DNA from 3 places in the Paenibacillus sp. EKM212P genome. Region 1 is predicted to be linked to each of the others. Evidence: riboswitches for the same ligand, from Rfam matches in the RefSeq annotation. Region 1 holds a riboswitch; each other region holds the start of a gene.
What was found. A riboswitch is a leader RNA that binds a small molecule or an ion and turns the genes downstream of it on or off. The one in region 1 is predicted to bind glycine.
Positions count from the first base shown of each region.

Region 2: another riboswitch for glycine. It lies ahead of gcvT (glycine cleavage system aminomethyltransferase GcvT); the one in region 1 lies ahead of G9G54_RS19015 (alanine/glycine:cation symporter family protein).
Region 3: another riboswitch for glycine. It lies ahead of sdaAB (L-serine ammonia-lyase, iron-sulfur-dependent subunit beta); the one in region 1 lies ahead of G9G54_RS19015 (alanine/glycine:cation symporter family protein).

Region 1 is NZ_JAAMNR010000006.1:294,919-298,199, forward strand. It holds gene G9G54_RS19010 (glycoside hydrolase family 1 protein) at 1-842, shown strand, start outside; glycine riboswitch at 1,011-1,087, shown strand; glycine riboswitch at 1,106-1,200, shown strand; gene G9G54_RS19015 (alanine/glycine:cation symporter family protein) at 1,360-2,778, shown strand; gene G9G54_RS19020 (iron-containing alcohol dehydrogenase) at 2,836-3,281, opposite strand, start outside.
Region 2 is NZ_JAAMNR010000004.1:579,949-583,229, reverse strand. It holds gene gcvPA (aminomethyl-transferring glycine dehydrogenase subunit GcvPA) at 1-52, opposite strand, end outside; gene gcvT (glycine cleavage system aminomethyltransferase GcvT) at 179-1,279, opposite strand; glycine riboswitch at 1,457-1,648, opposite strand; gene gcvH (glycine cleavage system protein GcvH) at 1,950-2,348, shown strand; gene G9G54_RS15205 (PTS mannitol transporter subunit IICB) at 2,727-3,281, shown strand, end outside.
Region 3 is NZ_JAAMNR010000005.1:15,095-18,375, forward strand. It holds gene sdaAA (L-serine ammonia-lyase, iron-sulfur-dependent, subunit alpha) at 69-968, opposite strand; gene sdaAB (L-serine ammonia-lyase, iron-sulfur-dependent subunit beta) at 958-1,647, opposite strand; glycine riboswitch at 1,859-1,974, opposite strand; gene G9G54_RS15675 (DUF6359 domain-containing protein) at 2,189-3,281, shown strand, end outside.

The sequences.
Region 1 (3,281 bases):
TGGTTATTGACCGTGTAGAAAACAAACAACAAGCGATATATCAAGCATTGCATCATCAATTTGTAGCTAGTGCACTGGCGACCAAACGGGGACATGAGATCATCCCGGGCGCTCAGATCGGCTGTATGCTGGCACGTATTGAAAGCTATCCACATACGTGTAACCCAGAGGATATACTGAAAGCCCAGCATGAAAATCAGATGAACCTTTTCTTTACGGATGTGCATGCCCGTGGGGAATATTCCAATTACATGAATCGTTATTTTGAAGAAAATAATGTTGTAATACACACAGAACCAGGCGATGCTGAAATATTGAAAAATAACACGGTTGATTTTATCTCATTTAGCTACTATATGACCTTGACCGTATCTGCAGGTCCAGAAGGTGAGAAAGCAGCAGGAAACCTGATTGGCGGCGTGAAAAATCCATATTTACAGTCCTCTGACTGGGGATGGCAAATTGATCCGATCGGTCTGCGTGTTACGCTGAACACGTTATATGACCGCTACCAAAAGCCGCTGTTCATCGTGGAAAATGGCTTGGGTGCGTATGATAAGGTAGAAGAAGACGGTTCTGTGCATGACACATATCGTATTGATTACTTGCGTCAGCATATTGTTCAAATGAAGGAAGCGATTGCCGACGGTGTTGATCTGCTTGGCTACACCAGCTGGGGCCCTATCGACCTTGTGAGCATGTCTACTTCCGAAATGTCCAAGCGCTACGGATTTATTTACGTTGATCTGGATGATGACGGTAACGGAACGCTCAAACGCTCCAAAAAGGACTCATTTAACTGGTATAAAAATGTGATAGCAACCAATGGTGAAGAATTGTAATTCCATATCGTCTCGGGCGGGTATAGCAGAGGACATTCTAAGGATGCAATCTGCTGTACCCGCTTTTTTGATAGACACAATAATAATATTTCAGAGGGCTTCACAAACTTTTCACTTGTAATAAGCTGAAAGTTTTCTGTATAATGAATAAAAATTTCATATGTCTGGTTGATGTTTGCGGGAGATGGAACGAAAGTTCCGACCGAAGGGGCAAAACTCTCAGGTGCTTAGGCTGATTACAGCAACAAGCGGGGACCGTAAACGGACAGAACTCTGGAGAGACCCTTAATTGGGCGCCGAAGGTGCACCGCAGAGAACATCTGCTTAAACTCTCAGGCAAAAGGACAGAGACGCGAATAACCTGTGACAGGGAATGCCCTAGGCTTTTTTATGAGCTATTAGTGGCAGAAACCTGCACAAGATGGTTGTATTTTTTCGTGCCTTTAACCTCTCCAGGAGTCGAATCAGCGGATTTGACTCTTTTTTGTTTTCTAATATGCTGGAGGAGCGGGTTGAAATGAATTTGGTACATGTGTTAGAAGCGATTAGCAGTTGGATATGGGGGGCGCCTCTCATCATTCTTGTCATGGGAACGGGGTTGTGGCTGACCATACGTTTGAAGATGCTGCAGGTATTCCGCCTGCCCCTGGCGATCAAGCTGATCGGTAAGGCCCCGAATGAAGGCAGCGGGGATGTAAGTAGTTTTGCGGCTTTGAGTACAGCGTTGGCGGCTACAGTTGGCACAGGAAGTATTGTCGGCGTAGCGACAGCCATTAAGCTGGGCGGGCCGGGTGCCTTGTTCTGGATGGTCGTTGCAGCCTTTTTTGGGATGGCGACGAAATATGCGGAAGGTGTACTTGCGGTAAAATACCGGGTGAAAGATCGGAATGGACAATTTTCCGGCGGCCCGATGTATTATATTGAGAAAGGTCTTGGACGCCGTTTTAAACCACTGGCGATGCTGTTTGCTTTTTCGGGCATGCTGGTAGCGTTGTTCGGGATTGGAACGTTTCCGCAGGTCAAAGCGATTGTATCTTCCACTGAAAACAGTTTTGGCGTTCCGCCCATTGTAACGGCACTGATTATTGCTATCCTTACAGGACTGGTTACTATTGGAGGACTCAAAAGCATTGCCAAGGTATCGACGAAGGTCGTTCCTTTTAAAACAGGTTTGTACGTACTGATCTGTCTCATCGTACTGATTCGGTTTGCTGACCAACTTCCTGCCGCAATTGCGCTGGTGCTCCATTCGGCATTTTCAACTACATCTGCAACGGGCGGATTTGCCGGAGCTACGATTATGCTGGCCATGCGTAGTGGGGTAGCCAGAGGTATTTTTGCCAATGAGGCCGGATTGGGGAGCGCACCGATTGCAGCCGCAGCTGCCAAAACCAAATGGCCTGCGGAGCAAGGGCTAATTTCCATGACAGGCGTGTTTATTGATACGATGGTTATTTGTGTGATGACTGGGTTGACGCTACTGGTTAGCGGTGTGTGGAGCGGGCCTACCGATGCGGGCCTGATGACTCAGCAAGCATTTTCCAGCGCATTCCCGCTGGGGGCAGAACTGCTCACAATTATTCTGATTATGTTCGCGTTCACCACCATGCTCGGCTGGAACTATTACGGGGAACGCTGTGTTGAATATTTGCTTGGGGTCAAGTGGATTAAACCATACCGTTATCTGTTCATCGTACTGGTTGCCGGGGGCGCGTTCATTAAACTGGATGCGATTTGGTTGCTGGCAGATATCTTTAACGCAATGATGGCTTTCCCGAACCTGATTGCACTGCTCGGCTTATCAGGAATTGTAGTTGCAGAAACCCGAACCTATATGGATTCTCTGAATTCTAGTAAGAAAAAGGGCATTCTTGCAGGTGCCAGTGTAGGGGCAGCTATTCAAGTAGAAGAAAAGGGACAAACGGTTAATTCATAAATTCCAAAAGGGAGTGCCCTCAGCCATCACAGGCTTGAGGACACTCCCTTTTAAATGTTATAACGATGCACGCAAAATAGCTAAAATATCTTCTTGATTCAGCTTTTTATAATTACCAAAGCCTCCGTATTCCATTTCACGGGCTGCAATGTTTGCGACTTTTTCCAATTGCTCATCATTAATATTGTAATCGGCCAGGGTGGAAGGGGCACCGAGACTTGTCCAGAATGCACTAAGACGGTCAATACCTTCCAAGGCGATTTCTCTATCTGTTTTACCTACGGTGTCTAAGTCAAACATGCTGAGCATCAGCCGCTTCATGCGTGCAGCATCCTGATCCACTGTATGTCTCATCCAGTTGGGAAACAGAATCGCCAGACCGCCAGCATGAGGAATATCATATACAGCGGATAATGCATGTTCAATCGTATGCGAAGCCCAGTCCCCGAAGTAGCCCATTTGCAGTGTTCCGTTAAGGGCGATCGTTCCAGCATATAAAATCG
Region 2 (3,281 bases), on a different contig from region 1:
GCATTTCGGTTTGATCCTGTTCAGTCATAGGGAGATAACGATGCTGCTTCATAGGTTCTGGCTCCTTTCGAAAAGCAAAATTTTAAATCGTAAATTAGCTAATAAAAAAGTGTGAGATGGAAAACCCAGAAGTTCATATCTGACATGTTTGCTTTATTGAAATGAAGAGAGTTTAAGATCAGCGCGGGCGTTTATAAAAGGGGGCTGCCACCACCTCGGCACGCAGGCGTTTGCCACGAATCTCAACCTCCAGCGGTGTGGAGAGGGCGCTAAAACGACTGTCCACCAAGGCGAGGCCGAGATTACGCTTCAAGGTGGGCGACTGAGTCCCCGTTGTGACCTCACCGATGCGTTGTCCTTCTGCGAATACCGGGTAATGGGCGCGAGGGATACCGCGATCCATCATTTCCAGCCCGATCAATTTGCGAGGAATCCCTTGTTCTTTCTGACGTTGCAGTGCTTCTCTACCGATAAAATCTCCTTTATTCAGCTTGACGAAGAAACCTAGACCGGCTTCGAGCGGTGAAATCGTGGCAGATAACTCCTGTCCGTACAGCGGCAACCGTGCCTCAAAGCGTAATGTATCCCGAGCACCAAGTCCAGCGGGAATCAGCCCATACGACTCACCGGAACGAAGCAAACCCTCCCATATGGCTGGTGCTTCCGCGGCAGGTACGTAAAATTCAAAACCGTCTTCACCCGTATATCCGGTTCGTGAGACGAGTGCTTTTGCTCCGAACAATGGCACATTCTCATGGAAGCGAAAAGATGCCAGATTCGTAATGTCCGTATCTGCCACGGCTGCGGCAATACGTGCTGCTTCCGGTCCTTGCAACGCCAGCAATGCTATCGCATCAGACACATTCTCCATGTGAACGGATGCAGGCATATGGCGAATTAGCCAATCCCAATCCTTATCGATGTTAGAGGCGTTCACAACGAGCATGTAGCGCTCCGGTCCTTTGCAGTAAACAAGCAGGTCGTCTACTACCCCTCCATCGGGGTAACACAGGAGTGAATATTGTGCCTGACCTGGTTCCAACTGGCTGACATCATTCGTGGTCACCCTTTGCAGAAAAGCTTCGGCCTCTTTGCCTTCAACCAAAAATTCGCCCATATGCGATACATCGAATAAACCCGCACGTTGCCGGACGGCCTCATGCTCCTTTTGAATGCCGCTAAACTGAACGGGGAGCTCCCAGCCGCCAAAGTCAATACAACGAACCCCAGACTGCGTCCCGTAGGACGAATATAGCGGTGTTTTTCGCAAATTAGTCATTTTTCCACTCCTATCCGGTGTGATCGGCTAAACAAAAAAGACAGGCCGAAAAAAACGTATAGACGGCAGTCTACACTCTTTTTTTCAGCTCTGTCCTTGATACCAGAAAGTTACCCCGGTATGTACCGGGTTTCCCCTTGGGTGATCCGCTCCAATAGCGAATGCTCTCCAGAGATGCGTCCGGCAGAGGTCCTTTTGCCTGAGAGATTCACCTACAATGCAGGCTTACTCCTTCGGCGCTACCTTCGGGATCAACAGTATATTACCTGGCTTTGCAGATAACAACTTGATCCGATTCGCGTGCACTTATGTCTCATAAGCGGCAACAGCTATGCGAATCTTTTTGGCAGTCTCTCCCTCCGCGTTCATCCGCGTTTGCAGTTGTCGGGGTGTTTCCCAAAGCATTTGCTATAACCCATTAATACGCAAATTCATTCAAAATGTCAATAAAAATGTCATCAAAAACAATAGAAAAAACATTTAATATATAAATAAGGATATGTAAGCGTTTGTTATAAGTTATCATATTTTTATATAGTACGCCATATGAGGTCATATGAAGTATTTTTGTTAGTATTATTGACATGAGTGTTCCTGTTGTCATAATCTTAACCTGTCTAATACAGGTGAGCAAAAGCGATTTTATTCATATGGAAGCGAGGGGAACAAAATGGGTGAAGTGAAGCAGCAACTTTGGTATACAGACGAACATGAGTGGGTTCAGCGCACAGAGAATGGAACGTTGCGGATTGGTATTACAGACTTTGCACAGCATCAACTGGGTGATATTGTTTTTGTAGAATTACCTGAGGCGGGAGTAACGATTGAGCAGGGAGCGGAGATCGGTACGATTGAATCGGTGAAGACGGTATCCGACCTTTTTGCTCCGGTGACGGGAACCGTATTAAAAGTGAATGAAGCGCTGGAAAGTACGCCTGAGCTAGTGAATGAATCTCCCTATGAAAAAGGTTGGATGATCGAAGTAGAGATGGGTAAAGATGTGGAGGAAGCATTGGGCAAGCTACTGTCTGCGGATCAATACGAGCAGTTGATTTCCGATGAGCAGTAATGGAGCAATGTAGTATGGAATAAGAGTGTTATTTGTCTGCTCGATTTTTGTATACAACAGTCGCTATGATTTGACATAGCGACTATTTTTTTGTCTTTTTGCAGACGTAATTACGTGTTTTATTCTGATGTAGAGGGTTGTCCCTATAGTAAGAATCATACATAATCCAGTACGGTTTTTCGACTAATTTCTAAAGCTACAGGTCATATTAAGAAGAATTATGCAGGTATAATACCTTCTCGGATAAATTAAATTTAAATGTTGTCATCAACGTTCATGACGAAAGTACGTTTTCATTTCGTTGATGAAGATAGCGCTGTCATTTAGTATGAATTTTAAGAAAAGGTAGTGATGCTTACCTACAAGGAGGATTTGAATATGAGTACATTGGACGCAAAGCCAAGTTCAAAAGGAGGCACTCGTGTCGCCGTACAGCGTTTTGGCCGTTTTCTTAGCGGTATGGTTATGCCCAATATGGGAGCCTTTATCGCGTGGGGATTGATTACGGCACTCTTTATTCCGACCGGGTGGTTCCCGAACGAAGGTTTTGCACAACTGGTTGATCCGATGAAAAATTATTTGCTGCCGCTGCTGATTGGTTACACGGGAGGCACGATGATTCACGGACAACGTGGAGGTGTGATTGGTGCCATTATGACGATGGGTGTCATAGTGGGAGCCGATATCCCGATGTTCCTGGGCGCGATGGTCGCTGGTCCGCTGGCTGCGTGGATATTGAAGAAGTTCGACAAGGCCATTGAAGGCAAAGTCAGATCAGGCTTTGAAATGCTGGTCAATAATTTTTCGGCCGGGATTATCGGTGCCATTCTAGCACTGCTTGCCCATGTGGCGATCGGCCCGGTTGTACAAATGATCAGTCAAGTATTGTCGGCAGGGGTACAGTTCCTCGTGAACGCAGGGCTACTGCCGCTT
Region 3 (3,281 bases), on a different contig from region 1:
AAGAGAGCAAGCATACGTCCAAGGACGACATGCTTGCTCTTTTTTTTAAGGAGGCTACCGCTTATAAATTATGACTTATCCTTCTTGGTCGGTGTGTTGCGTGTAAGTGATTCGGTCAAACGCTTGCCAGTCGGCGTCTGAGCCAAGCCGCCTTTGGCGGTCTCGCGGTGCTTCGACGGCATCGCACTGCCGACTTCAAGCATCACGTCAATGACTTCGTCAGACGGAATAGCGCTGCGCACACCCGCCAAAGCCATATCCGCTGCGGCAAGCGCAGTCACGGCTCCCAGCCCGTTGCGCACGATGCACGGAATCTCCACGAGTCCAGCGACGGGGTCGCAAATCAGGCCGAGTGTGTTCTTAAGAGCGAGGCCCACGGCGTGAACAGCCTGTTCAGGCGTACCACCACGCAGCTCGACCATAGCGCCAGCAGCCATCCCGATAGCTGAACCAATCTCAGCCTGACAGCCTCCCTCCGCGCCAGAAATGAAGGAGTTGTTGGCGATCACGTAGCCAATGGCTCCAGCGGCGAACAGGCCGTTCACCATATGCTCATCATCCCAGCCGAACCGCTCCTGCGCACTGATGAACACACCAGGGATAACCCCACATGAGCCTGCGGTAGGCGTGGCGACAATGCGACCCATGGATGCATTAACCTCCGACACGGAGAGGGCATAAGCCATGGCGAGCGCGGAGGCATCACCGGAGCAGGTTTCCCCTGACCGCAGATACTCGGCTAGGCGCTTGCCGTCACCGCCTGTCAATCCACTGCGGGATACGGTGTCTTGTGTTTGACCGCGATGAACGGCTTCCTTCATGACTTCATAATAATCAGACATTTGGCGAAAGATTTCTTCCTCCGTTGTATTCGTCTCTTGTACCTGCTCTTGAATCATCAAGCGGCCAATTGTGGTGGATTCTTCAGCGCATAAAGCGCTGATTTCATGTAGATGGCTAAACCGCATCGGATTCAGCTCCTTTTTTCAAATTAATCATCTTAATTTCATACATATGAGGTAAAGAACGCAGTTCCGCAATCAGTTCAGCCGGAGCAGAACTGTCCGTTTCAATGGCGGTGAGTGCTTCACCATCCCGGCCTTTGCGATCTACGTGCATATAGGCAATGTTAATGTGGGCCGCGCCCAGCGCTGAAGTTATCGCGCCCAATGTACCGGGCTTATCCGAGTGGAGAAGCACCAGCGTAGGCAGCTCCCCGGTCAGATTGACCCGGAATTCGTTAAGCTGCTGGACATGGATGCTGCCGCCGCCGATGGAGGAGCCCAACAGTGTGCGCTGATCCTCGCCCTTCCACAGCTCGAAACGGACAGTGTTCGGATGAGGCGCGGGGAGTCCGCTGACGGCGAATTCCACGGCCATCCCGGCTTGCTCTGCCCATTGCTCGGCATCCGGAATCCGGTGATCGTCCGTATCGTAATTAAGCAGCCCTGCGATGAGCGCCAGGTCTGTACCGTGTCCTTTATACGTGTCGGCAAAGGAGCCGTACAGTGTCATGCGGGCACGGTCAGGCTGCGTCCCGAGCCAGTGCCGGGCAACGCGTGCGAGCCGCACCGCGCCTGCGGTGTGTGAACTGGAAGGTCCGGTCATGGCCGGACCGATAATAGAAAATACATCTTTGAAACGCATGGTGTGGCCCCCTGTATGTTCTAATACCATACTATATGGTATTTCCGCGTCTTTGCGCGGTTATGACGGTTCCTAATGCTGACGCACAATGTAAGCACAAAAAAGGACAGGATAAGGAAGTTTCCCTTATCTCTGTCCTCGTTACCTGAGAGTTTCGTGCGGTGTTCTTACCGCCTTACCCCTTGGGTGGCTTGCGCTCTCTCCAGAGTTGCGTCAGATGACGATACATGGACCTGAGAGATTATCCGCCAGCCGGGTGCTGGCGTCTTGCTCCTTCGGTGCCGCCAGAGCGTAGGCTCCCTGGACAGACTCTCCCGTCATCTTCATTCGCGTATACCGTTCTACATGTCTTTCTTAGCGTAATGTATGCCGTGCTCGGTGTCAATCACAGGTTTAATTTTTACATAAACAGGTGCGTTCCCAATAAAAAAGATTAAAATTTACATAATTATGGATGAAATCAGGAAGGAATTAGAAGATTGGCGGCTAATCTGATAAAGGACAAGTATATTTATGGAAATCATAGGAGGGATATTGACGTATGGTAAAAGGCTTGCGATTCACAGGTTCACGCTTAAAAGGGATGTTGCATCTAGCAGCGATCGTATCACTGCTGATTGGGATCTTCGTTCCATTCGGTCAGGTCAAGGCGGAGGGAGCATTGACAGTAGCCGAAGCACTTCAGCGCCAAAGCAGTGGAGGTACGGTGACGGTGGAAGGTTACATCGTCGGACATGCTACCGGATCGAAAACGGCTAATTTTTCTTCCCCGTTCGCGAATGATTTTAACGTACTGATTGCCGATCAGGCAAATGAACGTAATACGTCTAATCTGTTGGATGTACAGCTGACTTCAGCGTACAGAGGGCAATATGGGCTATCAGGCCATCCTGAGCTGATCGGCAGCAAAATTCGTGTGACGGGTACACTCGGCGCCTACAATAATTTTGGTGGAGTGAAAAGCCCAAGCGCTGTTGAACTGGTGAGCGGAAGCGAGCCGGGGGAACCAGGCGAACCTGGCAACCCGGGTCAACCCGGTACTACACTGCCGGATGGAAAAGGCAAAAAGGTGCTGTTCGATAATACGCACGCACAGACCGCTGGCGCAGCAGATTGGGTCATTGAAGGCGCCTTCTCCGACTTTGCCAATGGACTGCGTAATGTAGGCTTTACGGTAGACCAATTGAATCGTCCCATTCCTTTTACTTATGGAGAGCAGGCCATAACATATGATAAGCTGCGCCAATATGATGTGTTCATTATTGGTGAAGCGAATGTTGCCTTTAAGGCATCCGAGCAGGCTGCTCTGCTGCAATACGTGAATAACGGGGGGAGCGTCTTCTTCATCTCCGATCATTATAATGCGGACCGTAACAAAAACCGTTGGGATTCCTCCGAAGTTATGAATGGCTACCGTCGTGGAGCCTATACTAATCCGGCCAAAGGCATGACTGCAGAAGAAGCTGCATCACCGGCGATGCAAGGATTAACAAGCTCCGATTGGCTGGCGACCAACTTTGGTGTTCGTTTCCGTTATAATGCGCTTGGTGACGTGAATGCTACTGACATTGTAGCCGCAGATCAATCTTTCGGTATTACCAAGGGTGTGCGCTCGATTGCAATGCATGCAGGAT